DNA from 2 places in the Solibacillus sp. FSL K6-1523 genome. Region 2 is predicted to be linked to the other one. Evidence: predicted binding sites of a transcription regulator. Region 2 holds the regulator's gene; the other holds the start of a gene.
What was found. Region 2 encodes Rex, which represses fermentation and respiration genes when NADH is low (regulators of the CRP and FNR family bind a similar motif). Its sites were predicted from a motif close to TTGTGAAATATTTCACAA; they were not measured.
Positions count from the first base shown of each region.

Region 1: cydD (thiol reductant ABC exporter subunit CydD) is a predicted target of Rex. The motif match lies at 8,689-8,706, and genes of this name have one in related genera.

Region 1 covers NZ_JBBOSU010000001.1:2,276,440-2,291,741, reverse strand. The annotation lists gene MHI10_RS10855 (hypothetical protein) at 31-279, shown strand; gene MHI10_RS10850 (hypothetical protein) at 485-766, shown strand; gene MHI10_RS10845 (hypothetical protein) at 891-1,190, shown strand; gene MHI10_RS10840 (hypothetical protein) at 1,410-1,889, shown strand; gene MHI10_RS10835 (NADPH-dependent FMN reductase) at 1,984-2,550, opposite strand; gene MHI10_RS10830 (LLM class flavin-dependent oxidoreductase) at 2,563-3,618, opposite strand; gene MHI10_RS10825 (ring-cleaving dioxygenase) at 3,651-4,589, opposite strand; gene MHI10_RS10820 (MarR family winged helix-turn-helix transcriptional regulator) at 4,615-5,049, opposite strand; gene cydC (thiol reductant ABC exporter subunit CydC) at 5,282-6,964, opposite strand; gene cydD (thiol reductant ABC exporter subunit CydD) at 6,948-8,663, opposite strand; gene MHI10_RS10805 (S-layer homology domain-containing protein) at 9,421-14,073, shown strand; gene MHI10_RS10800 (hypothetical protein) at 14,169-14,600, shown strand.
Region 2 covers NZ_JBBOSU010000001.1:4,052,045-4,067,346, forward strand. The annotation lists gene MHI10_RS19475 (tetratricopeptide repeat protein) at 1-284, opposite strand, end outside; gene MHI10_RS19480 (LysR family transcriptional regulator) at 302-1,195, opposite strand; gene MHI10_RS19485 (alpha/beta hydrolase) at 1,392-2,138, shown strand; gene MHI10_RS19490 (S-layer homology domain-containing protein) at 2,244-3,641, opposite strand; gene MHI10_RS19495 (TVP38/TMEM64 family protein) at 3,968-4,618, opposite strand; partial or broken gene MHI10_RS19500 (HAMP domain-containing sensor histidine kinase) at 4,684-5,768, opposite strand; gene MHI10_RS19505 (response regulator transcription factor) at 5,765-6,451, opposite strand; gene MHI10_RS19510 (cell wall hydrolase) at 6,993-7,433, opposite strand; gene MHI10_RS19515 (cupin domain-containing protein) at 7,515-8,069, opposite strand; gene groL (chaperonin GroEL) at 8,450-10,087, opposite strand; gene groES (co-chaperone GroES) at 10,202-10,486, opposite strand; gene MHI10_RS19530 (CPBP family intramembrane glutamic endopeptidase) at 10,679-11,428, shown strand; gene tatC (twin-arginine translocase subunit TatC) at 11,497-12,318, opposite strand; gene MHI10_RS19540 (twin-arginine translocase TatA/TatE family subunit) at 12,336-12,563, opposite strand; gene MHI10_RS19545 (redox-sensing transcriptional repressor Rex) at 12,643-13,278, opposite strand; gene MHI10_RS19550 (ABC-F family ATP-binding cassette domain-containing protein) at 13,408-15,302, shown strand, end outside.

The DNA of each region.
Region 1 (15,302 bases), 1.8 Mb from region 2:
TATATTTAATTCAATCAGTATTCCAATGGTGTGAAGCCAGAAGTATATGAGTTAAATAAAAAATGGACTGTTATTTATGAATTCGGCACACAAGAGGATCGTGAGAAAGGTGAAAAAGAATTTGCTACTAAGACTGCAAATTTCAATTTGGTTTCGTATACATCGTTTATTAAAAGAAATTTATTGATTTTTTACGTATACGAAGAGGATTTAAATTCAAATCAAATACCATTCTATACAGAAAAACAAGCAGTATTGGACAGTCTTTTTGAAGGGTAATCGGACAAAGTGTTACTGAATATGATACAAAATGTATATCTAAATAACGTTACCAAGTTAGGGAATCCTCCCATTCAATTGAATAGGGGAGCTGCTTATGAACAGTATGTAGCTTTTAAAGTCGTTGATTAAAGTTTTCTATGCAAATGATTTAAATTCGAAACTTCCATCATGTATATACGTATAAAGGGAGAGGAGGGTTTTTATGGGAATAAATATTATTGATGTTTTAATCCTGTTTATTTGTATTTATTTACTTGTTTCTGTCATTAAACTTAATGGTCGTATCAAAGGTTTAGAACATGTGATAGACCGGATATCTAGGCACATTGATGTACCTGAAATCTCAATAAATACTGAATTACGACAGCTTTTAAACGAAGATAATGATGTCAAAGCAGTAAAAAGAGTTAGAGAAACATTAGGGCTTTCATTAATAGAGGCGAAACAATATGTTGACGCTTTGAAACAGAAAGGGAATAAATAAAGGGGGCTAAAAAATGAAATTGCCTCATCTCAAATATGTTTTCTAAAATATATCTATCGCGAATGATTATGATATTTTTTTGGCTATGATGTTTACGAATGAATTTATAAAGTGAGGGATTATAATGGTTGGAATTATTATGACTGGTTTATTATTGATTTTCTCCATTATGAAATTTTATAAAAGCCGAGCTCTTTTTAAACAACTTTCAAAAAGGGAATGGTTACAGTATATTGTAGGTTTTTTATTTGCTTGGATTGTTGGTTTAATAATAATAATTGGTGGTTCGAAACTAACGAATAGTATTCAAATGGGCTGGTTCGATAATGTTTTTGCGATTTTATTTATTTTAATGGGATTAGCATCGGCTGGATTTATTATGAATAAAACTTTGCCAGAAAAGTTAAGAGGGTTTTACTCGTGATATTAAGGTTAAATAACACAATCGTACTGCATGGACTTCTACTAAATATACGGAATTTTGACTAAGTAGATAAATATGATAGTTCATAACATTTGAGTGAAAATTAATGGACTACATTTAATGTGTAAACAGGGGCATTACCACCAGTAATGTAAGGTGGGGGTTAATGGGGTCCACGGGAAACTGCAAAATGAATTTACATAGAAAGGTTCTGATTTTATGACACAATATACTGTTTTGGTTGCTGACAAACCTTTGAATGAGGCGGATTATACAGGATTTGACTACATTTCTGTACGTGAATTAAAAAAGCTATATCCAATTTCAGATGATTTCCCAGAGCAAGCATGGCATTCAATGGAGGATGATGTTGAAATTTTAAATGCTCCTGATGAAGATGCTTTTGCCAAATTAAATATTTTCCATTGGGAAAATCCATCTTATGATTTAGCATTGTATAGTGAAAAGCCGTACGTTTACGGTGTAGAAGGGCGTTGGGAAGGAGAATTTCTAGAGAATTTACTGACATATATAAGAGAACAGCTTACTCCTGATCAAAATGCCGAATTATTGCAATTTTGGGCGGGAGAAGATAAACCGCCAAAACTAACGAAACAAACAATTGCTATAAATGAAATCCAACATACGGACTTACAAAATTTTGCACAAAAGCAGTTTGCCCATGTTCAATTTGTCTAGTTGAAATATTTAGCGAAACCTAATAAAACACTTAAAACGTTGTTCTAGCAACGTTTTAAGTGTTTAATAATATTTATATATTTTTTATGAACATTCAAAAATCATACTGCTCATCCTTTTTCGCACGTAATGCTGCGTGGACTTCTACTAGATCCACCGTGTCGTCAATAAGGCGATCTAGGCGGAAGAGCACATCATCATTCACGATTTCTTTACGGTGAAAATCTTTTTCCTCCGCGAATACGTACGTTGGTACGATATGGGCTTTCATGTAAGATAAAATCGGTTTTAACTGCTGCTCGACCATCATGTAATGTTTTGAAGTACCTGCTGTTACAACGATGCTGACCACTTTATCGCGTAAGCCGTTAACAGGGAGTAGGTCAAACACATTTTTCAATGTCGCCGGGATCGATGCTTGGAATGTTGGTGTTCCGATAATAATAGCATCCGCCTGCATCATTTCCGTTGCAACAAACAATGTATCGCCTTCATATTCCGAATAATTGCGTCCATCACTAAAACGTACATCATAATTCGCTAAATCAAGCATTGTTACATCTGCTTGAGGGTATTTTTTTTGTAATAATTCGACTGTTGTTGCCATTGCTGTACGTGTTTTTGAGCCGATTGTTGAACCGACTAATGCTACGATTTTCATTGTACTGCCTCCTTATTTCGCTGTATGTTTTTTAATCGCTGGAATAATATCATTACCGATAATTTCAATATTTTTCATTAACTTATCGAATGGCACGCCGCCAAAATCGATTTGCGCCATAAAGCGTTGCATGCCAAATAATTCATGTTGATACAGGATTTTTTCAATGATTTCCTCTTTACTGCCGACCATTAATGCATCACGCACATCTGTTGATTGGGCAAATTGTTGCTTTGGATAGCCTGAGCCGCGGATTGCTTGGAAGCCTGCATTAATGTGAGGGTACATGCCTTGCAATGCTTCTTTTGTCGTATCGGCTACGTAAAATAAACTTGTCGTTGCAATCGGTAATGTCGCAGGATCAAAACCGCTTCTTTCTGCTGCTTCACGGTAAATATCAACAGAGGGCTTAAAGTTTATTGCTGGACCACCAAGTGTTGTTAACATCATTGGAATGCCCATGTAACCTGCTTTAATCGCACTTGCAGGAGGGCCACCAACCGCGCGCCAAATCGGTAATGAACCTTGTAATGGCTGTGGCAAAATTCGTGCATTTTCAAGTGGTGCGCGGTATTCACCTTGCCAATTCACAATTTCTTCATCATTAATTTTTTGCAGTAATTCTAATTTTTCCTCAAAAATTTCCTCGTAATCCTGTAAATCGACACCAAGTAAATGGTAGGCACCGACACGCGAGCCACGGCCTGCCACAATTTCTGCACGGCCATTTGAAATTAAATCGATTGTCGCAAAATCTTCATAGACGCGAACTGGATCAGAAACACTTAATACTGTTGCCGAGCTCGAAATTTTGATTTTTTCTGTTGCCTGCGCAATCGCACCTAGTACGACGGTATGGGCCTGCGTTGTGAAATACTGTTGATGACTTTCACCTACACCAAATACATCAATGCCCGCTTGCTCTGCTAATTGACTTAATTCAATGAGCTCCTGAATACGTTGGCGAGGGGATACTGTATGCCCTGTTAAAGGGTTTGGCATATGATCTCCTAACGAATAAAGTCCAAATTCCATGCCTTTTGATTGATCAATACGATATTTTTCCATTTTATATGCTCCTTTAATATATCCAATGTAAGTTAAACAATTGGGTGTAATTTTTCTACAATTTCATCACGGCGCGCTTCTAAAAAGTCTGGTAAATCTAATTGCTCGCCTAATGTTTCAACGTCACCATCTCGTAAAAATCCTGGTCCGTCTGTAGCGATTTCAAATAAGATGCCGTTTGATTCACGGAAATATAAGCTCTTGAAGTAGAAGCGGTCAATAATCCCGGATGATTGGAAGCCGCGCATTTTTACTTGCTCATCCCAATGCTGTAATTCTTCATCATTTTTCACACGGATTGCTAAGTGATGGATGCTACCTTTTCCTGGTTTTTCAGAAGGGCCATCTTGCTGAATGACATAAATTTCACCAAATACTTCGCCAGCTACTGATTGGAATAGGGCTTCCTGGTCATTGTTAAATACCTCATGATAGCCAAATATTTCAGTTAGTGTACGCGTTAATTTTGATAAATTTTTCACTGTCATTTCTACGGTACCCATTCCTTGAATTTGATGTTCATGAGGAACAGGGGAGCCATCATACGTTTCCCAATGTGCGATCTTTTCACCATTTGCAACGATAAGTGCCATGCGTAAACCTTCTTCATCTTCAAATAGCAGGGCAGGGCGGTTCGCATATGTGGAGATTCCTTCATGTTGTACTTCATACTCATCGAAGCGTTTCATCCAATAATGCAAACTTTCTTCAGATGGAACAATTAAGCCAATTTTTGTAATGGCATTTGTACCGCGATGTGTGCGTCCTACTAATGGGATTTCAAAGAACGATAATTCAGTACCTGGGCTCCCTGTTTTATCCCCGTAAAATAGGTGGTACATCGATGGTGCATCTTGGTTTACCGTCAATTTGACGCGGCGTAAGCCTAAAATTTCACGGTAAAAGTGGTTATTGTCATTTGCGTGTTTCGTAATCATTGAAATATGGTGATGTCCTGGAATGTTATACATAAAGTTTCCTCCTAATGTGTGATCGTTATTTAGTTTTATTTTCACTGTTTTTTTGTACACGAGATATTAATTCATATAATGTTTTTTGTTCATCCGTCGTTAAGCAATCATCAAAAAAGGATGATTGGAAGGCGAGCTGTGCATCAAATGCATTGGCTAAATGTTGTTTTCCTTTTTCAGTTAACGAAATGTATTTTGTTTTCCATTGTTGTGTGCGTTCGATCAATCCGTCCTGCTCAAGGCGTGACAACATACGAGAAATGCCACCCTGTGTAACGGTTACTTTTTGCGCTAAATCGGATTGTGTAATCGGTGCATAAGAATCAATTTGCATAAGCACGTCAAATTGGGCAGTCGTTAATCCAAATGGTTTTAGAAAATCATTGGATAATAAATTACTTTGATGCGTAAAACGCGTAATCCGTAACCAAATGAGCGAGCCGCGTGTGTTATTTTTCATGCCGTCACATCCTTTCGTTACTATCACTTTACTACTCAACTGATAAAATTGCAACACAAATATCTCGAATTTGAGATAAATTTTTAAAAGTTTTTTTGAATTACGGAAAGGTGAAAGGATTCTTCTATCATAGTGGACGTAATTTTGTTCGTTCATGCAGGATAAAAAGGAATGATTAAAAAGGGTGCTAGAAAATGTGAGATATGGCATATCTCGCATTTCCAGCATCCTATTAATTTGAATCTTGGAACGTATGAATATTTTTCATCTGATAAAATAAACCTTTTGCTACTAGAAGCTGTTCATAAGAGCCGCATTCCAAAAGTTGTCCATCTTGCATGACGAAAATCCGATCCATCTTTTCTAATCCGGCCAACTTATGCGTAATCAAAATGACGGTTCGTTCTTTCGTGCTCGTAAGTAATTCATGAAAGAGTGCACGCTCTGTTACGGTGTCTAGGCTTGTAAATGGTTCATCTAATAGCCAAATGGCACCATTTTTTAAAAGCACACGTGCAAAGGCCAGTCGTTGACGTTCACCACCGGATAAGTTTTCTCCTTTTTCTAAAATAGCTTCATCCAAGTTTTTTGGAAGCTGTGCGCGGTTTAATGCATCGACAAGTTGTTCGTCCGATGCTTGTTCATTCGCAAGTAATAAATTATCTCGAATCGTCCCTGAGAAAAAATGATTATGCTGCAATTGCACGCTTATCTGTGCCCACAAGGATGGTGCATATGTGTTAGCAAGGGGTTCACCACCGATCAATAATTCCCCACTCGTTGGCTCAAGTCCCTTTATAAGCAATTGAAAAAGGGTGGATTTTCCCGAGCCACTAGGACCAATAATGGCAATTTTTTCGCCGGGCTGTATCGTAAATTGAATCTCTTTTAAAATGGGTTTCGAAAGCCGGGCATATGAAAAATGCACATCATTCACTTGGATTGTGAAATCATTCGAAGATGGTAAAGGCTTTGTACCAGCTTCAGAATCTACTGCGACTTCCTGTAAGCGTGCCATCGCCCCCGCTGCACTTTTATAATGATGCGGCACAGTAGCGAGCGGAATCGCGGTTTCGAATACGGTGAGCGCGATTAATAACAGCATCGCCAAATAAAGTCCGTCTAGCTGATTTGTCGTCACAAAATAGGCACCAATTGTCACGATAAGAAATACCGTCAATAATGAGGCACTTTGATTGTAAAGTTGCATACGAACGAGTGCTTGCTGCTCTTTTTTGATTTCATCGGCATATGCATCACTTAACTGCAGCAGGTCTTTACTTTTTTGCGCGACTAGATGATGATTTTTCAATTCGCGAAAACCGTATAAAAACTCAGTTGTTTCGGTAAGCAGTTCACGTTTATAGGGGACAGGCTGTGTGTTCTTTGCGATTAAAAGCGTCGGAATAATGACCGCCACAAATAAAAAGCCAAGCACTAATAAAAGCGCTATCCAAATCGAAAAAAAGGATGTGAAAATGACCGTTCCGAAAAAGACGAGCAACGCAACGAGTGGGGGATAAACGACACGTAAAAAGAAATTTTGAAGCGTCGTCACATCATTCGTAATACGTGTTAACAATTCACCGCTTTGATAATGCAAAAATAACTGATTAGCAATAGGTTCTAGTCGGTCAAAAAATCGCATTCGAATCGCGGACAAAAGTGAAAACGTTACACGATGAGAAATAAAGCGTTCTGCATATTTACTCGTCGATTTTGCGACTCCGAATATTTTTAAAAAAGCGGTCAAAATTAAAATGACGTAAAACGGTGGCATGAGCGCGGCTTTTGAAATCAAAAAGCCACTTTGTGCAAAAAGGGCAACCGCTGTTAAGCCGCTGATTGTACCGGCAATTAACGCGAGAAGCATTTCTTTTTTCTCATGCCAAATCATTTCATAAAGCTCTTGCATCGGGCAAACCTCCTTTTTTCATCGCCTCAAAATACTTTTCCTGTTGCAATGCTTCCAGTGTCCCGCTCACATGAATTTTGCCATTTTCCAAAATGTATAACAGATCAGCATGTTGCAATGTTTCAAGGCGATGCGTGACGAGAACGACTGTTGCATGGGATTTTAATGTTTGAATCGCATGGGCAATGAGTTGCTCGGTTAATACGTCCAGTCCAGCAGTTGGTTCATCGAAAAATACGATAGTAGGCTGATGAATAAAAGCCCGAGCAATCGCAATCCGTTGTTTTTCTCCTCCAGACAGCCCGCGACCGGCTTCCCCAATTTTCGTATTGAAACCATCTTGTAAAGTAGTAAACCAATTACCTAATTGTGCTTTTTGTACTGCATGCCAAATTGCGTCATCGTCCATATTTTTTCCCATCGTTAAATTGTCCCGCAGTGTACCGGCAAAAACGTATGGATGCTGTGAGATCATTGTCATTTGTGCATACCAGCTTTGTTCACTGCATTTACTGCGCGCGATATCGTTAATGAAAAGAGAGCCGTCCGTTAGTTCCACCGCACTTGCTAGCATATTTAAGAGGGTCGTTTTGCCATGTCCAGTCGGTCCGATAATGGCTACCGTTTTCTTTGACGGGATGTCCATCGAAACCGGTCCAATCGTAGTACCGTCTGGATAATGGTACTCAGCATCCCTTAGTGCAAGAGCGGGGGCGGGCATGATTTGCTGTTGTCCCCATGTGACCGTCTGAACCTCTTTTTCAAGCTCTGTTTGAATGAGCTGCATTGCGCCAAGACTACCTTTTCCCGCATGAAACGCCGTACCTAATTCCTTTAAAGAGCTGTAAAATTCAGGTGCTAACGTTAAAACGAAAAATGCCGCAGCAAAGCCGAGCGTTTCAAATACAATCATTTGAAAGCCGATTTCAAGTGCGACAAGCCCGACACCAAGCGTAGTAATAAGCTCGATAAACAGCGTTGATGCAAACGCAATTTTTAACACATCGAGCGTCGTTTCCATAAAACGTGTATTGTAATGTTGCAAAATAGTTCGTTGTTTGGCGCTTTGCGAAAACAGCTTAAGCGTCTGCAAGCCTTGTAAAACATCTAAAAATTTTCCGGAAAAGCGGTTCATATTTTCAAGCTGTTGTTCCGATTTTCTTTTCGTTTGCACACCGATAATAATATAAGAAAGGGGAATAAATGGTGCCGTTATGAGCAAAATGACCGCGCTCATAGGATGGGCAAAAAATATGGCGATGAATAAAAACAATGGCACAACGAACGTTTTCATCGTTTGCGGTATATACTCCCGAAAATACGCATCAAGCTCATCGACCGTATCGACGAATAGCGAAACTTGATAGCCCGTTTGCTGTAATTTTATATTTTCAATAGAATCTTGCTCCCAGCGCGTTAAAAGCTGAGCGCGAATCTCCTTTTTAACATGTGCGGAAAGTTGATTGCCCGTCCAATGAAGAAGGAAATTAGACGCAACCCGAAGTGATATCGCCAAAAGTAGCGCAACTATATAAGGTAAAGTAGCTGAGAACTCGGTTTTTTGAATAAATACGAAATCAACAATTTGAATGATGCTATAAGCTTGTAAAACGATGGCAAGCCCGAGCAGAAGGGCAATAAAGATGAGCGTCAGACGGTATTTTTTCATTGCTGGCATCCATTTTTGAAACTGGCGCATTCTATTCCCCCTAAAATAAGCGTTATTGTTATTTATTTCACTCTTTTGGGTAGATTAAACACAAAAAAGATTAATGGTATGGGTTTTTTGGCTTTATTAATTCATTGCTGGATTATATAGAGAATTAAAAATAAGTTTGGTATTCAACTTCTAAAAAAGTGAAGGGCTTCAGTTGAGTAAAATTAATAAAGTGAAAAGTCATGTGTTTGCTTATAACACATGACTTTTTTGTTTTTTATATTCCCTTTTGGCATGCATATTTAAACTGCTTTTTCCTTTTTAGGTAATTAATATGTTTAAAGATTTTTATTTGAAGGTATATACTACCAGACCCTATTAATTGAGAAAGGAGTATATTGTAAAGCTGTGTTTCTCTTGAAGAAATTACAGCACATTTGAATAAAAATCGGAATGTAATCGATTTACCAATATCAAAATGGTCTAACAGAACAAAAATTTTAAATTTCTCACTTTTACTGCTTAGTTTGCACTATAGAGATTATGTAAATAAGGGAAATTAAAAGAATGGGGTGAATTTGCATTTTATTTTAAGGGAATCGTGAAGAACAATTGAAGAATGGTAGATTCATATTGGGTTCACGGGACTATGAACTTAAAACCATTTACATAGGATTTTATATACCTATAACTTTACTCGTGAATTTTTTAATTATGGATATATTTATTTTTATATAATTTTATGTTTGTAGTTCAGTTATCGTGATGTTGAGTTGATTAGTCTGGGAGGTTGGGGAAAATGAAGAAAATTTTTAGTACTCATTATAAAATTTATAAAGTATTAATTTCATTACTGCTTGTATTAGGTTCAGTAATTGTTGGTTTTTCGAATGTCGCAGATGCGTCTCAGATTACTAGATATCCTGATGTTAAAACGAGTGATTATTATTATGAATCAATAACAACCTTAACAAATCGAGGGATTCTCAATGGTTTTCCTGATGGACAATTTAAACCTGGTAATTTCGTAACCCGTGGACAAACCGCAAAGATTATTGCATTGTCGCTAGGTGTGGATGTAGAAAATGTTCAAAATCCAGGTTTTCGAGATATAAATAAATCGAACCCATATTACGGGTCGATTGCAGCGTTAGTTGAAATGGGGATCATTAATGGTTTCCAAGAAGATTCTACTTTCCGTCCAAATGAACTTTTAACGCGTGCGCAAATAGCTAAAATTCTTGCTATTGGATATGGCTTGAAAAATACGCCTTATAAAAATAATAAATTTATTGATGTGCAACCAAACAAGTGGTATTCGGATTATATAGAAACACTTGTCGCATATGAAATTACAAAAGGAAAAACGGCAACAACTTTTGAGCCGAATGCATATGTCACGAGAGGAGAAATCGCTTCATTTGTTATTAGAAGTGAAAATGCAAAAAATTCGGAGCAAGAAGAAGCGCCAAATGAAGTAGGAGTTAATGAGGCGGATGTTGAAGTTGCTGTAGCTAAAGCAGAAATTAGTAAAACAAAAGAAGATGTGTATGCTGCACAGCAACTCATTGATCAATTGAAAGAAGGGGCTGTAAAGGATAATCTCCAAAATCGACTAGATCAAATTAATACTTCAGATCTTGCAGGAGATTTTGGTCAAGGAGAAGCAAGTAGCGGTGGAAGTGGAAATGTAAGTGGTGGAGGTAGTGGTGGAAGTGGTGGTAGTAGTGGTAGTAGTAACGGCGGTGGTAGCGATGGCAGCGGAACTACAAATCCAAACCCACCAGACAATAACAACGAGATAGCGTATAGAAATGCTGAAATTGCGGTTAAAAAAGCAGAAGCATCTAAAACCCAAGCAGATAAAGATGTTGCACAAATCTTAGTAAATGGTTTGCCGAATGGTGCAGTTAAAAACGGACTCCAAGCTCGCCTTGATGCCATTGTGGTAGCAGGTGGTACAGGAAACGGAGGTGCATTGCAAAAAGCAACGGATGCTGTTCAAAAAGCAGAAACATCTAAAACGCAAACTGATAAAGATGCAGCACAAATATTAGTAAATGGCTTACCGAATGGAGCAGAAAAAGATGCGCTCCAAAATCGTTTAGATGCCATTATTGTAGATGGTGGTACAGGAAACGGTGGTGCCTTACAAGCAGCAACAGCAGCAGTTGAACAAGCAGAAATAAGTAAAACGCAAGTAGATGTAGATGCGGCGCAAACATTAGTCACTGCATTACCAGATGGAACAGAAAAAGATGAGCTCCAAAATCGTTTAGATGCCATCATTGTAGATGGTGGTACAGGGACAGAAGTAGTAGAAAAAGATATTCTGAAAATTGCTATCGCAGAAGCGACTGCATTACTTACGACTACGGATGTAGGTACGGCAGTTGGTGAAGTATCGCAAGAAGCGAAAAACGAGTTGGATCAGTCTATCACGGAAGCCAAAGCAGTAGTTGATAATGATACTGCAACGCAATCAGAAGTAGACGCTGAAATTAATAAGCTAGTTCAAGCGATTACGACATTTATTGCAGCTATAGAGAAAGACCCAGCAGTAAGTTTAGATGACTTAATTCAATCCATAACAGATGCCTCCAACTTACTTGCGTCTACAAATACGGGGGTGGGTGTAGGCGAAGTATCACAATCCGCAAAAGATGTGCTGGGCCAAGCCATACTAACTGCTCAAACAGTTGCTGGTAAAGCAGGGGTATCGCAAGCAGAAGTAGACGATGCGAAAGATGCATTAGCTGAAGCAATTGCGACATTTGAAGAGGTGATAGTGAAGACCCCATCAGTAAATTTAGGTGACTTAAACCAAGCAATCATAAAAGCAGAAGATTTATTTGCTAACACTGAAGTAGGTATGGGTGTAGGTGAAGTGTCGCAAGAAGCAAAAGACGCGTTATCTCAAGCAATTGAGGCTGCCAAAGAAGCAGTTGGTCAAGCAGATGTAACACAAGCGGAAGTAGATGCAGCGAAAGATTTATTAACTCAAGCAATTGCGACATTTGAAGAAGCGATAGTGAAAGATTCAACAGTAAATTTAGGTGACTTAAACAAAGCAATCACTGAAGCAGAAACTTTACTTGAAGATACAAATGTAGGACCAGGTGTAGGTCAAGTATCGCAAGAAGCAAAAGACGCGTTATCTCAAGCAATTGAGGCTGCTAAAGAAGTAGTTGGTCTAGCAGATGTAACACAAGCGGAAGTAGATGCAGCGAAAAATGCATTGAATCAAGCAATTGCAGCATTTGAAGACGAAATAGTGAAAGATCCATCAGTAAATTTAGGTGACTTAAACCAAGCAATTACAAAAGCGAAATCCTTACTTGCCAACACAGAAGAAGGAACTGGTGTAGGTCAAGTATCGGAAGCAGCAAAAGATGCGTTGAACCAAGCAGTTACAGAAGCTCAAGCAGTAGCGGATAAAGCAGATGTAACACAAGCGGAAGTAGACGCAGCAAAAGATGCATTGAATCAAGCAATTGCGGCATTTGAAGACGAAATAGTGAAAGATCCATCAGTAAATTTAGGTGATTTAAATCAAGCAATTACTGAAGCAGAAACTTTACTTGAAGATACAAATGTGGGACTGGATGTAGGTCAAGTATCGGAAGCAGCAAAGAATGCGTTGAGCCAAGCAGTTTCAGATGCTCTAGCAGTAGCAAAAAAAGCAGATGTAACACAAGCGGAAGTAGACGCAGCAAAAGATGCATTGAATCAAGCAATTGCGGCATTTGAAGACGAAATAGTGAAAGATCCATCAGTAAATTTAGGTGATTTAAATCAAGCAATTACTGAAGCAGAAACTTTACTTGAAGATACAAATGTAGGACCAGGTGTAGGTCAAGTATCGCAAGAAGCAAAAGACGCGTTATCTCAAGCAATTGAGGCTGCTAAAGAAGTAGTTGGTCTAGCAGATGTAACACAAGCGGAAGTAGATGCAGCGAAAAATGCATTGAATCAAGCAATTGCAGCATTTGAAGACGAAATAGTGAAAGATCCATCAGTAAATTTAGGTGACTTAAACAAAGCAATTACAAAAGCGAAATCCTTACTTGCCAACACAGAAGAAGGAACTGGTGTAGGTCAAGTATCGGAAGCAGCAAAGAATGCGTTGAGCCAAGCAGTTACAGATGCTCAAGCAGTAGCAAATAAAGCGGATGTAACGCAAGCAGAAGTAGATGCAGCGAAAAATGCATTGAATCAAGCAATTGCAGCATTTGAAGACGAAATAGTGAAAGATCCAGCAGTAAATTTAGGTGACTTAAACCAAGCAATTACAAAAGCGAAATCCTTACTTGCCAACACAGAAGAAGGAACTGGTGTAGGTCAAGTATCGGAAGCAGCAAAGAATGCGTTGAGCCAAGCAGTTACAGATGCTCAAGCAGTAGCAAATAAAGCAGATGTAACACAAGCGGAAGTAGACGCAGCGAAAGATGCATTGAATCAAGCAATTGCGGCATTTGAAGACGAAATAGTAAAAGATCCATCAGTAAATTTAGGTGACTTAAATCAAGCAATTACTGAAGCAGAAACTTTACTTGAAGATACAAATGTGGGACTGGATGTAGGTCAAGTATCGGAAGCAGCAAAAGATGCGTTGAATCAAGCAGTTTCAGATGCTCTAGCAGTAGCGAAAAAAGCAGATGTAACACAAGCGGAAGTAGACGCAGCGAAAGATGCATTGAATCAAGCAATTGCAGCATTTAAAGACGAAATAGTGAAAGATCCATCAGTAAATTTAGGAGATTTAAACCAAGCAATCACAAAAGCAGAAGCCTTACTTGCCAACACAGACGTAGGTGAAGTGTCGAAAGAAGTAAAAGACGCGTTATCTCAAGCAATCATAGCTGCCAAAGAAGTAGTTAGTCAAAAAGATGTAACACAAGCTGAAGTAGATAAAGCAGTAACAGATTTGAATTCGGCAGTAGCAGATTTCAATCAAGCAGTTAAAGATGCAGAACTAGCGGATGCTAAAGGTGCACTTGATTCAGCAATCGAAGAAGCTGGAAAACTTAAAGAGTCAGACTATGAAGCAGATGGCTGGACAAAGTTCGAAGAAGCTTTAGATGATGCGAACATAGCACTTGAAAACGGAAATTCAACAAAAGAAGAGTTAGATAAAGCATTAGAAGATCTAAACACTGCGATTGAAAGCTTAGTGGAAGTTGTAAGTATGACAGTAGCGGATCTTATATCTATTAATGCAGTCGAAATCGTGGCGAATCAATTCGGACATCAAATTGTTACGGTTATCCAGTCGGAATTACCTAAGGGTATGAAGATTTCTGAGGTTTATTATATAAATATCGAAGGGAGATCACCAGAAGAGATGGTGAAAAACCCATTTGCTCAAGGAAAGTTCACCGTGTCATTTGAACAAGAAGGTCATATTCCAACTGAGGAAGAGATTTTAAAGGCTACAGTTTCTATTAAATAATATCGGATTTGATAGAAGTGAAAAGAGATTTTTAATATAAGGAACAGCAAGGCTGTTCCTTATATTAAATTAAAAATAATTAGGGGTGTTAAGAAATGGCGAAAAATCGTTATAAAATATTATCTGCAGCAGCGATAGCGTCAGTTTATGGTGCATCAGCATTAAGCCCAGTAGCAGCTGAATCACCAGTGGTGAAGAAAATCGATACTGTATTTCTGGAGTACGAGGGTTTACCGTATGAGATATCATTAGAGAATTATAACTTTGCTTTAGCTGCGGGTATTACATTTAGTGGGGGAATTATTTATATTTCTTCAAATAAAAAGGTATATGATGTCAAGGATTATAATTTAGCTTATGCGGTAGCGAAAAGTATAAGTGGTGCCATTGAATTATTAGAACAGAATGGTGGATTCCATAAAGATATTATTGCTGGTGAGATTGAGATTGATGAAGATGGAAACGTAAGTTATATTGATTCAAACACTACTAAAGAAAATGAAACGAAACGTTACTTTATAAACTAGGAAACTGGTGAAATAAGTGGGGAGAATTTCTCTAACTATCATATGGAATAGATTGGTGAAATTCCAATCCATGATAACAGTCTATTAAGGTCATGGTGTCTAATCCTCCTGCATCCGGAGCGCGTCTAACAACGCAAAGGGGTGAAGTCAGGTGAAGTCGTACTCGGTAGTGCTGAGGCGGGGCTCCTTAAAAGGTCGCTATGGCTAGGTTGACGAATCCATGTAGAAGCACGGTAAGTTAGTGGATGTTGCGTATTGCTAGTAGTTCAGCATTCATCTAATTGTATGAAATGACAATTAGCGTTCAGTATAATTGAGACTGTTAAACTGAGACGTCCTTGCACGTGGAGAGTGGAAGCCTAAGGTGATCAAAAAAAGGGATACATATGGTGGAACGTTTGAAGTCTTATGTAAATAGGTGTGTTAGCGCCAATGAAGTACATAAGATGGCAGCGGGTTCGTAGTAGTGTAGATTGTTAGCCGTTTGTATTTGTATGGTAACATACGAAGAGGGAAAAACTAACAGGAGCGAAGGAACCTAGTCAATTGTCTAAGAAATAGTAGGAGTTTCCGTAGACAATTGATGGCACGCCGTATGCGATGAAAGTCGCTTGTGCGGTGTAGGCCCGAATCGAAATCCGTGAAAATGGTATAAGACGGGAATAGCGAACAATTACAAGCCGCAATTAATGCCGTTGTTCA
Region 2 (15,302 bases):
TAGTACAGAGCGCGATGTATGCTTTCCTCTACACCAATACCTTCATAAAAGCAGTTGGCCAATTCAAAATATCCATCCGCATCGTTATGATCAATCGCATTCTTCAACCACTCGTGCATACCATCCAAATAGTCAGCTACCTTATAAAATCGAGCCACTTCTACCATCGCGCTACTATCACCATGAAGCGCTAGCTGTAATTGTTGCCTCAATCTTTCAGCTGTTTGTGGCTCTACATGTTCATTTATTAATCGCTCAAATAACTGCTTTTGCTGCCACATCATACTACTCCTCCAATTACTTACTGCATTTTTTCTCTATCTTGAAGATACTCGATTAAATACTGCTTGAACTCTGTCGCTGCGGGCGGTAAATAACGATTTTTTGCCCACGAAACCCCAATTGAACGATAGCAAGGCGGATTTACCTTTAAACGTTTTACATTATAATTATCGAGCCCTTTAATGTTTGGAATGAGCGAGACCCCCATTCCAGCACTTACGAATCCCGCAACGGTATGCATTTCTTCAGCAGCAAAAGTTGTATTCAGCTTAATCCCTTCCTTAAGGAAAAATTCATCAACTAATTGACGCAATGAATTTCCTTTTTTAATCGCAATAAATGGTTCACCTTTAATATCTTCTAACTTGATGCTTTCTAGGTGAGCTAAAGGATGTGTATTAGGTACAACAACGAATAGCTCCTCCGCAAATAATTCCTCTGTTTCAATTTCAATCACTTTCGAAGCAATTTTTTGGGATAAACATAAATCAATTGCCCCTTCTTCTAAACGTTTCATTAAACTTAATGATGTCGCTTGTGTTAATGAAAAAAGCATATTGGGAAAACGTTTCCTCGTTGCCGCAATTAGTTCTGGCACAACTTCTGTTCCTAGCGTATGAATAAAGCCGAATGATACTTCACCGGAACCTGGACGGACAATATCTTCAAATTCTTCTTTTACACGCTCATATTCATCTAAAATCACATTTACACTTTGCAAAAAGGTTTCGCCAAAACGATTTAAATAAATGGAACGCCCTTCTCGATTAAATAATGGCACACCAAGGTCTTGTTCAATGTTTGCAATCGACTTACTTAACGCCGGTTGAGAAATCGATAGAACTTCTGCTGCACGGGTCATATGTTGCATCTTAGCAACGGTTTTAAAATATCGAAGTTGTTCCATCTCCATAAATTCATACCTCACTCCATTGATAACTTAAAGTAATCGAAATGATAAAAATAATAAATTGTACTTATATATTTATAGTTCTATAATAGTCGGTAACAACTGTATTTCATAACAAAATTGCTTTTAAATATCAATAGATTTTTATAAAGTTTTCTAAAACTGACACAATTAACTTCACGAAGGAGTCTAATCGACTATGAAACTCATCGCGCCGAAACCTTTTTTAACTGAAACAGGGAATCGTGCTGTTCTTTTACTTCACGGATTTACAGGCAACACAAATGATGTAAAACGTTTAGGAAAATATTTATCAGATCGCAACTACACTGTACACGCACCTTTATACAAAGGGCATGGTAGTGGGCCAGATCAACTTATTAAATCCAATCCAATGGAATGGTGGAATAGTGCCATTGAAGGCTATGATGAATTACGCAGCCGTGGTTATGATGAAATCGCAGTCGCAGGTGTATCGCTCGGCGGTATTTTCTCATTAAAATTAGGAGAAGAACGTCCAACAAAAGCGATTGTTTCAATGTCTGCACCAGCTTTAGCTAAAACAACGGATAGCCTACAAAGCCGCATTGTTGATTATGCAATTAATTATAAAAAATTATCTGGTACGTATGATGAAGCCGTTGATACTCGCACAAAAATTGCTGAGCTTATGGAGATGCCTTCATTAATTAATTTACAAAACCTTATTAATGAAACAAGTGATAACTTAAATACGATCCAATCACCTGTCCACATTTTACGTGGATTTGAAGATGATGAATACTATTGTGAAAGTGCCGATTTAATTTATTCTTCAATAAAATCGCCGATTAAATCCGTAAAAACCTTTGTTAACTCTGGTCATATTTTAACATTAGGGAAAGAACGCGAACTCGTTTTTGAAGAGATTTATCATTTCTTTGAGAGCTTAAAGTGGAAAGAATAATCTTATATCCCCTTGCAAAAATCCCCTTTTTTGCAATTAATAAAAAGCGAGCGTCCATGGATCCCCATCCATTGAACGCTCGCTTTTATCTTAATTGATTTACGCTTATTCTTCACCGCTTAAAAATGCTAAAACTAATACTTTTGCTAACTGTGCTCTCGTCATACTTCCAGCTGGATCAAATTGATCTGCTGTTTTTCCTTGGACAAGTTGTAAATCATATAAAAGTGTGATTGCATTTTGCGTTTCTTCATCGTATTTTGCAATATCTTTGAATGGCGCTTTTGCAGCTGGTACATACACTTCACCTTCAAGGCTATTTGAAAGACGTGTTAAAATAAGTGCGAATTGCGCTCTTGTTACATTATCTTTCGGATTTAAATAACCACCGTTTTCTTTCACGAGACCTGCTTCATAAGCTGCTGCAATTTCATTTTGTGTTTGTAATGAATAGTTTTTAATATCTTTAAATGGCGCTGGTTTAGTTGCCGTCAAATCGAAAGCACGAGCAATAACAGATAATACTTGTACTCTCGTTACATTAACATCTGGTTTGAATGTGCCATCTTCAAAGCCATTCATGAAACCGCCCATATACGCTAAATTAATATATTCACTACCCCAATGACCTGCGATATCTGTGAAGTAGTCACCCGCTTCAGTAATTGGCGTTTCAATTAAGTCACCATACTCATCTTCGTAATCACCTAAAATAGCGACAATATAATCACTCAACATCATTTCTGCCACTGCCCCATAACCAGTTGCAGCTAAATGGATATTTTGTGGATTTGGTAAGTATGTTGTGAAATTCCCTGCAACTAACTCCGCAACATTTGAATAAATAGCGTCATTTTTTTCGACAACTGTTTGTAATGCTTTATTCATCGTCGAAACTAACGTATTTAATTGCGTTTGAATTGATGCATCTTGAATATAAGGGAATGGATTGTAAAGACCCATCACAACAACATCGACTTCAGGGTTTAAATCATAAATGGCTGCAAAGATTTTTTCATAATTCAACGCTACATCTTGAATACTTTTTGTAACGCCTGCTAAATCAAATGAAAGTTGACCTGTTTCGCTTGTCTTCACATTTTTTAAGACGTCGTTTGCTCCAACGCTTAACGTTATAAAGTCAGCATCTTTAATTGCTTGTTTAATTGCTGTTGTATTTTTCGTAATACCTGTTAGATCAGTAATCGGCTTTGTTACATCTGCCTGAATGTCCTTTAAAACATCAGCTGTTGTATAGCCTGGATATGCGAAGCCTTTATTATAATCAATAGACCCCTCATCGTCCCCCGCCAATAACAGTGCTAAATAATCAGCATAGCCATAGCCAATCTCACCTTTTTCATCCATACCTGCTGCGAGTGAATCACCTAGCGCTAAATAATTGAATAGCTCATCCGTTTCTTCCGCCTTAACATTTAATGAGTATGGTAAAAATAATTGAACCATTAAAATAAGTGCTGCAAAAACCGTTAACTTTTTCATCCAAATCCCCCTTTATTGTGAATATCATATTTAATTATAATTATTGACATATAAAAAAGCAAAAGAATATAAGATTAATAAGTATAATCGACAGAATAGACAGAAAATATTATATCGATAAAACTTTTCACGTGGAACACTTTGCATTAATAGCGTCTATTTTTATGACTTTTCACTTGAGATGATTTGGATTTAATATTCTTTTGAAATATCATTTATAAGGCAATAAAAATAACGCTATCCCCCGTTTACTAGGGGTTAGCGTTACTAAGCTTATATGCGATTCTATTTCCTTTACCTTCTGTGCGTATAAACTTTGAGCGCCCTCATTCGCATTGAATCTTTTGCTTTTTCTTAATATTGTTCCAAATTTTAAAGGATGCAATAAATACAATTGCAAACGATACGATTAAAAAGGCTAAACCAACTTTGGATTCACCGAGACTTGTCCCAATAACACTATACAGTATCCTTAACGGGGCGCCCGCAATTAGTATCGTTAATAGATATGTTACATATTTGATACGGGCTGAAGCGGATAAAAAGCAAATGACGTCTGCAGGAGCTATTGGAAAAATAATGCCTAGTGCTAGAAATTTGTAGTTATACGTTTCTAATAAGCTGTCCAACTCTGGATGTCGATCCACTAAATACGTTCTCATCTTATGACTTGCGAAATATCTTGAAACAATATAAATCAACGTCGTACTCAATGCTATCCCTACTGTTGATAATAAGAAAGCTTCTACTGGACTAAAGCATATGCCTCCCAAAATCATTAGTATTGTACCTGGAATTAAAAATATTAGCCGTACAATCCATAAACCGATAAACACGATATATGCATAATTTTTATACTCCGAAATTAGTGCTTTCAACGTATACATATCCAGTGAAAGTAAATTAAAATACTTTAATATACATACAGCTAAAATCCAAATGGCAATAATGATCCATTTCTTTTTCAAATTCTTCATTCTCCTCATTACTTCCTATCTCCATATAGTAAGAAAAGAAAATTAAGAAATACGCCTAAAAATCATTAAGAATTCTGAAGATGTTCATGATTTATTGGAAGTTCCACAATAAAGCTTATCCAATTATCTTTGTACTCTGCGCGTATGTTCCCATGATGAAGTTCAATAATTCTTTTGGATATCGACAATCCAAGTCCTGTCCCTTGTGCATCCATCCTTGCCTCATCTCCCCTAAAAAAACGTTCAAACATTTTATTAACATCTGCTCTAGGGGGATTTTCTACTTTGTTTGATACTTGTAAAACGGCGATATTCTCTATGGAGTTAAAAGCAACTTGTATATCGGAAGGCTTCATACTGTATTTAATGGCATTCATAAAAAGGTTTTCATACACACGCACCATTTTATCAACATCGATTAAAACAGGGATATCTTCTTCTGTAATTAATCGTTGGACAGTTAATTGTTCCTTCTCAAAAATTGGAATATACTCCCCTACAATTTGCTGCAATAAACTTGTTAAATCCACTTTATTCAGATTTAACATCGCATCTGGACTAGATAATCGGGTAAATTCAAATAGCTCATCCATCAAGTAATTGAGTCTTTGTGATTTTGAATAAATCGTTTCAAAATATTCCTGTAGCTGATTTTCATTATTATATTGCCCACTTTTTATTAAATTCAAATAGCCAATAATTGATGTTAATGGTGTCCGTAAATCATGAGAGATATTTGTAATTAGTTCATTTTTTGTTTTTCTAGTTGTCTTTCATGGATAAACTTATTTTCTAATTCCTTTGACATGTAATTAATGTTGCCGGCTAGCTGTGAAAGTTCATCCTTACCTTTAATATCAATTGTTAGCCCGAGTTGTCCATTTGCAATATGCTGGACTGTTTCAGAAATGTGTTTTAAATACAGTATTTTTTTCCTTACGAGCAATGAAAATATCGAAACGAACGTTAAGATGATCATAATAAACCAAAATGTTAGTAATAAACTTAATTTCAGCATACTGCCTTTCGGGTTAATAAGCGTACCCATTTTAGAAAAAACGATTATCGCAACATACGTTCCAAAAAAGCTAATGACAATCATTAAAAGGAGATTTACGGTTAATGTATTTCGAAACTTAATCGTGTTCATATTTTATAACCTACTCCCCAAATTGTCTTAATGTAAATGGGGCGTTTCGGTTCTACCTCTATTTTGTCTCGAATTTTAGTAATATGCACCATCACGGTATTATCCGATTTAAAAAAGTCTTCCTTCCATACCGCTTCATAAATTTTTGCAACGCTTAAAACAATTCCTTTGTTTCGAGCAAGCAGCTCCAAAATATCAAATTCTTTTGGCGTTAATCGAACTTCTTTCTTTTGCACCCACACTTGCCGTGTATTTGTATTGACTGTTAACTCCCCTATTTCCAAAATACTTTTATCGACAACTGGCTCGGCATTGTATTTTTTATATCTTCTTAATTGAGATTTCACCCGGGCAATTAATTCCAATGGATTAAACGGTTTAGACAAATAATCATCTGCACCCGCAGCGAGCCCTTGAATTTTGTCCATATCCTCTGATTTTGCAGAAAGCATGATGATTGGCATGCTGCGTTCCTCTCTAATTTTCATACACGCTTGAATGCCATCCATTTTCGGCATCATAATATCTAAAATAATGAGGTCAAATGCACTTTTTTCTAACATTTTTAAAGCTTCCATCGCATCTTCAGCCTTTTCAGTTTCCATTCCTTCATTTTCCAAATATACTGCGATCAAATTTCGAATTTCTTTATCATCATCAACAATTAATATTTTTAACATCATTCATTTCCTCCATCTATTCTTCGCTTTGATTTGAATTGTTACTCCTATTTTAAAGGCCAAATGTTAAGATGGCATGATTAAGGTCCTTAAAAATATTATCTTCTTTAAAGGATAAAAAAGGAAGTGTTTCTTATTTGAGAAATTTCGCCGATTCCATTTATGAAAATTAATTTTAATTGCTGTGTATAAGATTTACTAATCAACCTATACTATTAAAGATTTCACTTCCAATCCAATGTGACTAGGAGGGTTAACCCGATGAGTAAGGATGAATAATCTCTCTGACGGACCATCACAACTGAATAAAGCTAAAGTGCGGTTATCTTAGGTAAATCTTAAGATACAATACGGAAGCGAGGCAGTGTGTCATGGAGGAATAACTGTAAGTGCTAATCAAACCCGGGAAAACTCCCGGGTTTCTTTTTGATTTTCTTATACATAACAAAAAAGCGTGTTCATCCGTGTTGGATTGAACCCGCTTTTTTATTTCTTTATAGGTGAACTGTTACATCCCCTATATTACTATACACCCCGAGAAATCTTACCCCATATACACGCTTTCACATGTTCCAGCTGCCGGTTCATAAAAACAGTGATTTTTAAACTGACCTGTAAACGGTTGACCGTACCATGTTGGCGGACAAGGACCATATGGATTAAAGTACCAAAGCGCATATTTCGCTGGATGTTCTCGCCAATATTTCAACGTCTGCTCGGCTAATCTTTGTTCATTCGGCCTTGCTCTTTGATAAAACATATTTCCCTTTTGAACCGCTTCAAAGGAATAGTTATTACCTTGTACTTGAAATATGACATCTTCTATTGTTCGAACATCTTTAAAGTCTGAACAATCTGCCGCAGCACGATTTACAATGACATTCCCAACATATAACATCCCTTGATTACCTTCACCCACGGCTTCTGCTCGCATCATCCTTGCCATCAAATCAATGTCTTCCTGTCGATATTTAACTCTCGCCATTTCATCCACCTCATACATATAGTATGAAAAAGCGCAGAAATTGATGTCATTATTTTCATATAACGGTCCTACAATCCTTAACTAATTACGTTGATGGTGATGTTCCTCTTCCTCTGCCTCAGCTTTTGTAAGATGAACTGTACCGAATGGATGGTTCGGTGGGGCATAGATTGAATAAAGTTTAAGCGGAACCGTACCTGTATTTGTGAGATTATGCCACTGCCCTGCAGGTATTATGATTGCATCATCATCCGAAACATCTCTTACAAAATTTAAATGATTTTTATGGTCGCCCATTTGGACAATGCCGTGACCTTGCTCAACACGTAAAAATTGATCCACATTTGGGTGCATTTCTAGACCAATGTCTTCCCCAGGCTTGAGATTCATTAAAGTAACTTGAAGATGTTTCCCTGTCCATAAAGCTGTGCGATACGATTGATTTTGTTTTATTGCTTCTTCGATATTGACGACATATGGTTGTGGTCCATGATCAGTTAACCGTTCCTCATAATTCCATACTTGGCCTCCTCCATAAGCATAAGGCGAGTAAAATGAGGGCATTCCGTAATTATACATAGGAGCCGTAGCATAATTAAATTGTGGATATTGATGCATATAAGGTGCATAGTACATTTATCTAAACCCCTTTATCGTTTTGATAACTAGCTTATGCAATAGGTTCAAGGAATGTACTTTTTTGTAAGCTGATAATGATTGGACAGTAAGCATTCGCCCTATTTCTGTGTAGCATTTCAAATGAAAAAGGAGCCCCCATAAATTATGAGAAGCTCCTTCTTTTACTTATCTGTTTGCGAAATGTTATTTTTTAGCTTGATAATGCAATTCCAACACCCGTAACCATTTATAAATCAACACCTCGTGAAAGAGGAACAAAGGCTAAAGTCACAACGTCCTGTCGCAACGCCTTTGTCACCACATCCATGATAGATGAAAGTCAAGCTAAGGTCGTCGCGTCCTGCGACAACGCTTGACTGACTCACGTCATGTGAGCCCTACATCATACCGCCCATTCCACCCATGCCGCCCATATCAGGCATGCCCATACCGCCGCCTGCTTCAGGGATGTCTGCTACTACCGCTTCCGTTGTAAGGAATAATGAAGCAACTGATGCTGCGTTTTGTAAAGCTGAACGCGTTACTTTTGCTGGGTCTACTACACCTGATTCAATCATGTTTACCCATTCGCCTGTTGCTGCGTTGAAGCCAGTTCCGATTTCTTCACGTTTTAGACGGTCTACGATAATTGAGCCCTCAAGACCTGCGTTTTCAGCAATTTGACGTACTGGTTCTTCTAATGCACGTAAAATGATTTTCACACCTGTTGCTACGTCGCCGTCTACTTCTTCTAGCACGTTTGCAACTGCGCTATATACATTTAGAAGGGCTGTACCACCACCTGATACGATACCTTCTTCTACTGCCGCGCGTGTAGAGTTCAGTGCGTCCTCGATGCGTAATTTACGCTCTTTTAATTCTGTTTCTGTTGCTGCTCCTACTTTAATAACCGCAACACCGCCTGCTAATTTCGCTAAGCGCTCTTGTAATTTTTCTTTATCAAACTCTGAAGTCGTTTCAGCTAGCTGCATACGAATTTGATTTACGCGTGCTGCTACTGCGTCTGTGTTACCAGCGCCTTCAACGATTGTTGTATTATCTTTTGAAACGATAACTTTTGCCGCGCGACCTAATGATGTTAAGTCTGCTGTTTTTAAATCTAAACCAAGATCTTGCGTAATGACTTGACCACCAGTAAGAATCGCAATATCTTCTAACATTGCTTTACGACGATCACCAAACCCTGGTGCCTTTACTGCGACCGCATTGAATGTACCACGTAATTTATTTACTACAAGAGTTGCTAAAGCTTCCCCTTCAACGTCTTCCGCAATAATTAAAATTGGACGACCTTGTTGTACAACTTGCTCAAGCACAGGTAAAATCTCTTGAATGTTCGAGATTTTTTTATCTGTAATTAAAATAAATGGATTATCTAATACCGCTTCCATTTTGTCTGTATCTGTCACCATGTAGTGTGACGCATAGCCACGGTCAAATTGCATACCTTCTACAACGTCAAGCTCTGTTGTGAAGCCTTTTGATTCTTCAATCGTAATAACACCGTCATTGCCTACGCGCTCCATAGCGTCCGCAATGTACCCACCGATTTCGTCATCACCTGAAGAAATAGATGCTACTTGTGCAATTGACTCTTTGTTTTCCACCGGACGTGAAATCGTTTGAAGCTCCGTTAAAGCCGCTGCTACTGCTTTATCCATTCCTTTACGGATACCTACAGGATTTGCACCAGCTGTTACGTTTTTTAAACCTTCACGGATCATAGCTTGTGCAAGAACCGTTGCTGTAGTTGTACCATCACCAGCAATTTCATTCGTTTTAGAAGCTACTTCTGCTACTAATTTTGCCCCCATGTTTTCGAATGCATTTTCTAATTCGATTTCTTTTGCGATAGATACACCGTCATTTGTAATAAGTGGTGAACCGAATTTTTTTTCTAATACAACGTTACGTCCTTTTGGTCCAAGTGTCACCTTTACAGCGTTTGCTAATTTATCAACACCAGCCGCCATTAATGAGCGTGCTTCTTCTGAAAATTTAATATCTTTTGCCATAATCCATATACCTCCTGAAATTAGTTATCTATTTTCATTCATTTATCAACATCATATATGCAGCTAGCATGCTTTATTATGTAGATCTAGCTGCAGTTTATTTTCAATTTGGGTCTATCCGATAATTGCTAATACGTCGCTTTCACGTAAAATTAAATATTCTACGCCGTCGTATTTCACTTCTGTACCAGAGAATTGTGAGAAGATAATTTCATCGCCGACCTTTACGTCAAGCTCTACACGAGTGCCGTTGTCAAGAACACGACCTGTACCTACTGCTACTACGTTACCAGTTTGTGGTTTTTCTTTTGCTGAGTCAGGTAATACAATACCGAATGCAGTTTTTTCTTCTACCTCAACAAGTTCAATAATGATGCGATCTCCTAATGGTCTTAACAAGTGAAACAACCCCCTACAATTTTAAATTTAGCACTCTACACTAACGAGTGCTAACACAATTATTAGTTTAATGAATTCCCTTTTTTTTTGCAAGTCAGAACTATAAATAATTTTGAATTATTTCCAAATTCCTCTACAATATAATTACTTGCTGTTTTTCTCATAAATAAAAATGAAAGAAGGTTACTCATCTTGACATCTAGTTCATCCCCTAAATTCAAAGCACGAAAGACCGCACTTTATGTGTTGATCACGTATTTCGTGTGTCAACTCTCTGCAATCGTACTCAGAATATCCCCAGAACTTCTAGAGTATCTATTAGAGTTTATTTCAGCGCCTACGAAACAAGAACAAATAATTAAACTTTCTGCATGGTGGTCTACTATTTCCTTTGCAGTCGCTACTCTAATTAGCTTTCTCTTAATTCAGCGCGACAAGCACTTTTGGAATATTTTCAAAGGAGAAAAGGCTTCTATTGGCGCTTCTATTGGTTGGGGAATTATCGGGTTTTTCCTTGTATTTTTCGGTCAAACAATTGGGGCTTACATCGAGCTTGCATTAGGTATTGAAATGGGATCTGAAAATACAGCCGACATTATGCTCATCACAAAAGTTGCACCTATAATGATTATTGCTACAGTATTGCTCGGTCCTATTTTAGAAGAGTTAATTTTCCGTCGGGTTATTTTTGGTTCGATCGTTCAAAATTATAATTTTTGGATAGCAAGCATTATAAGTTCCGTTGTATTCGCTGCTATTCATATGGACTTTACACATATTATTATTTATACGATTAGCGGAATGGTTTTTGCCTTCCTTTACTACAAAACGAAACGCTTACTAACGTCTATCATTGCGCATGTTTTATTAAATGGCTTCGTTACAATCGTTCAAATGTATGCAGATACGTTCCAACAAATTATTGAGAATGCACCGAAATGATTTTCACAACGAAAAAACGCTATCTCCTATATTGGGAAATAGCGTTTTTTATATGGTTTAAGAAATATTTAGTTATTCATTTGTTCAATTTTCCTACGTTGTTCCTCTAGCAATTGCTCTACTTGCGATGTTTGCGCAGCCTCTTGTTCTTCTTTTATTCGCTTTTCCTCTGCTTCGACAAATTTACGATAGCCGACGCGAGAAATGACGATACTCACTTCATAAAGAATAAATAAAGGTACTGCTACGATTAAGTTTGAAATCAAATCAGGCGGAGCTAAAATTGCAGCTAGTACAAATAATACAAAGTAGGAGTACTTACGGAACTTGACCATCAGTTCTGGATTCAATAGACCAATACGCGCAAAAAATAACGTGACAACTGGTAACTGAAACACAATCCCAAACGGCACCACTAATGAAAACAAGAAATTAAAATATTCGTTAATCCCAATTGTTGGTTTAATGTCTAGATCATTCGAAAGCATTGTCATAAAATTCATTACATACGGGAATAACACAAAGTATGAAAAACTAATCCCTGCAATAAATAATAAGAATGAATACGGGATATATTTGAGTGTCGCTTTACGCTCCGTTTCATGTAAGCCTGGTGTAATGAATGACCAAAGCTGATACAGTAATACGGGCGATGTAAAGACAAAGGACACAACAAACATTACTTTTAAAAATATCGCTAAAGGGTCTGTCGGGTTAAAAAAGTGCAATTCAAACTGCGAAGCCTCATCGCTATGTTGAATAAAGTGAATAATCGGTTCCGTTACAAAAAAACCACCAATCAAAGCAATTACAAAGAAAATCGCTGTAATAAATAAGCGACTTCTTAACTCATTGAAATGTTCTATTACAGTTCTTTCTTCTGGATTCATTTTAAGACATCCTTAATTTACTTAGCTTGATTATTTTCGTTATCTTTATGTTCAATAACGGTAGCTTTATTTTTTTTATCATCATCGTCATCTGCAAGGCCTTTTGTGGCATTTTTGAATTCACGAAGCGTCGATCCCATTGCTTTACCTAACTCAGGCAACTTCTTTGGTCCGAAAATTAATATTGCTACTACCCCTATAATTACTAGGCTTACTGGTCCAATCGCATTTAAATGCACAACCACGACAGCCACCTCCTCTATTATATGTACATTTTACAATATCTACATCTTTTTGGCTAATAGCAATCCTGTGAACATATGGTTATTGTTTGGAATTACGGACTAAATAAATAAGCGCTTGTAATTCCACGGATAAATCAATATTCATTAACTTAATCGTATCCGGAACAGCTAAACGAACCGGCGTGAAATTTAAGATTCCTTTTGCATTCATTTTAACAAGGCGATCCGTCATTGTTTGAGCAGAGCGCGAGGATACCGTTAAAATTGCTAGTTCTGCACCAAATTCTTCATACATTTCTTCTAAGCGGTCTGGATGAAACACTGGGATATCACTAATCGTCGTTCCTTCATACGGTGCCTTTGAGTCAAATGCAACGACAATACGCGTATTATGATTTTTCTGGAAATTGTATTTAAGTAAACCATGCCCTAAGTTTCCGACACCAATTAGTGCAACATTCATTGCCTCATCCTGGTCTAGTGTTTTACGGAAAAATTCGAGTAAATGCTGTACATCATAGCCGTAGCCCTTTTTCCCAAGTGCACCAAAATAAGAGAAATCCCGTCGAATGGTTGCAGAATCTATTTTCATTGCATCACTTAATTCTTGTGATGAAATTCGTTTCTTGCCTTCATTTGCAAAATTTTGCAAAAACCGATAATACAGAGGAAGTCTTTTCGTAGTTGCTTGTGGAATTTTTATTTCTGGTTTCACACATTCTCCTCCTACATACTTTTAGAAATCGTTATAATCTTACTAAACCTATCGCCACAAGTAAAGTATCCACCGTTGCGTGTCCCCTCTTCATCCGATAAACTAGAGGGAAGAAATAGAGGTGTAAATATGATTACATTACAAGTAAATCAATTATATAAATCTTTTATTACCGACGAAATTTTAAGCGGTGTAAAGCTAGAAGTTCAACATCGTGACCGTGTTGCTCTTGTAGGGCGCAATGGTGCCGGGAAATCGACATTACTAAAAATTATCGCTGGACAGATGAGCTTTGACTCAGGTGAAATCATTATTCCAAAAGGCGTGCGCATTGGCTATTTAGAGCAGCATGCCAAAATCGATTCTGAACTGACCATCTGGGATGAAATGATGACCATTTTCAGCGAATTACGTGCACAAGAGCAAAAACTGCGCCAATTAGAACAGCAAATGGCTGACCCAACTATTTATGAAAACAGTGAGCTTTATGCACGCGTAATGGCGGATTATGATCAGCTACAGCATGATTTCAAAGACGCTGGTGGCTATCAATATGAGACAGATACACGCTCGATTTTACACGGGATGCAATTTTTCCCTGAGGATTATCCAAAACCAATTCAATCCCTTTCTGGTGGGCAGCGTACGCGTTTAGCATTAGCTAAATTATTACTCTCAAAGCCTGATTTATTAATTTTAGACGAGCCTACGAACCATTTAGATATCGAGACACTTTCTTGGCTAGAGGGCTTTTTAAAAGGCTATGAAGGGGCGATTTTAATCGTTTCACACGACCGCTACTTTTTAGACCAAGTCGTGTCCATTGTATATGAAATATCCCGAACAAAAGCGACAAAATATACAGGGAACTATAGCGCGTATTTAGATGAAAAAGCAAAAAATTATGAGCGTGATGTAAAAATGTATGAACGCCAAGTAGATGAAAAAGCGAAACTCGAAACATTTATTCAAAAAAATCTCGCGCGTGCTTCGACAACAAAAATGGCACAATCTCGTCGCAAGGTGCTTGAAAAAACGGCATGGATGGATTCCCCTGATGGCGATGAGAAAAGTGCAAATTTCGGTTTTTCGATTGAGCGCCAAAGTGGGAATGATGTGTTATCGATTGACGAATTGGCAGTCGGTTATACTAATAAGGAAATTTCTAAAAATATTCAGTTGCGCGTATTCCGTGAAGATCGCATCGCACTTGTCGGTCCAAATGGTGTTGGGAAATCGACGTTACTTAAAACAATTGTAAAAGATTTAGCCGCGCTCGCTGGAGACATCCGCTACGGCACAAATGTGCAAATTAGTTACTATGACCAAGAGCAAGCAAAGCTTCAATCCAATAAACCTGTACTAAATGAACTGTGGGATGAGTGGCCTTTAATGAATGAAAAGGATATTCGCAGCATTTTAGGGCGCTTTTTATTTAGTGGGGATGATGTGACGAAGCTAGTCAATTCATTATCAGGTGGCGAAAAGGCACGTCTTGCTTTAGCTAAATTAATGATGCAAAAAGCGAATTTCCTTGTACTGGACGAGCCTACAAACCATTTAGACTTGGATAGCAAAGAAGTTTTAGAAAATGCGTTAATTGATTATCCTGGTACATTACTTTTCGTTTCGCATGACCGTTATTTCATTAATCGCATCGCTACAAAAGTCGTGGAGCTATCGAGCACAGGTTCCTTCGAATATTTAGGCGACTATGATTATTATTTGGAGAAAAAGCAAGAGCTTGAAGAGTTGGCCGCGATGAAGGCTGCCGCACTTGAAGCAAAGAACGTTACGGCTCCAGCTACGAAAACGACTTCTATGATTGATAAAGACGCAAAAAAACGTGAACGTCAAATCCGTCGTTCTATTGAGGAAATCGAAAAAAATATGTCGACCCTTGATGAATCCATTGCTCTATTTGAGGAGCAATTATGCGATCCGGAAATTTTCTCTGATCATGAAAAAACACTTGCCATTCAGACTGAGCTAAATGAAACAAAAGAACAGCACGATACACTTGA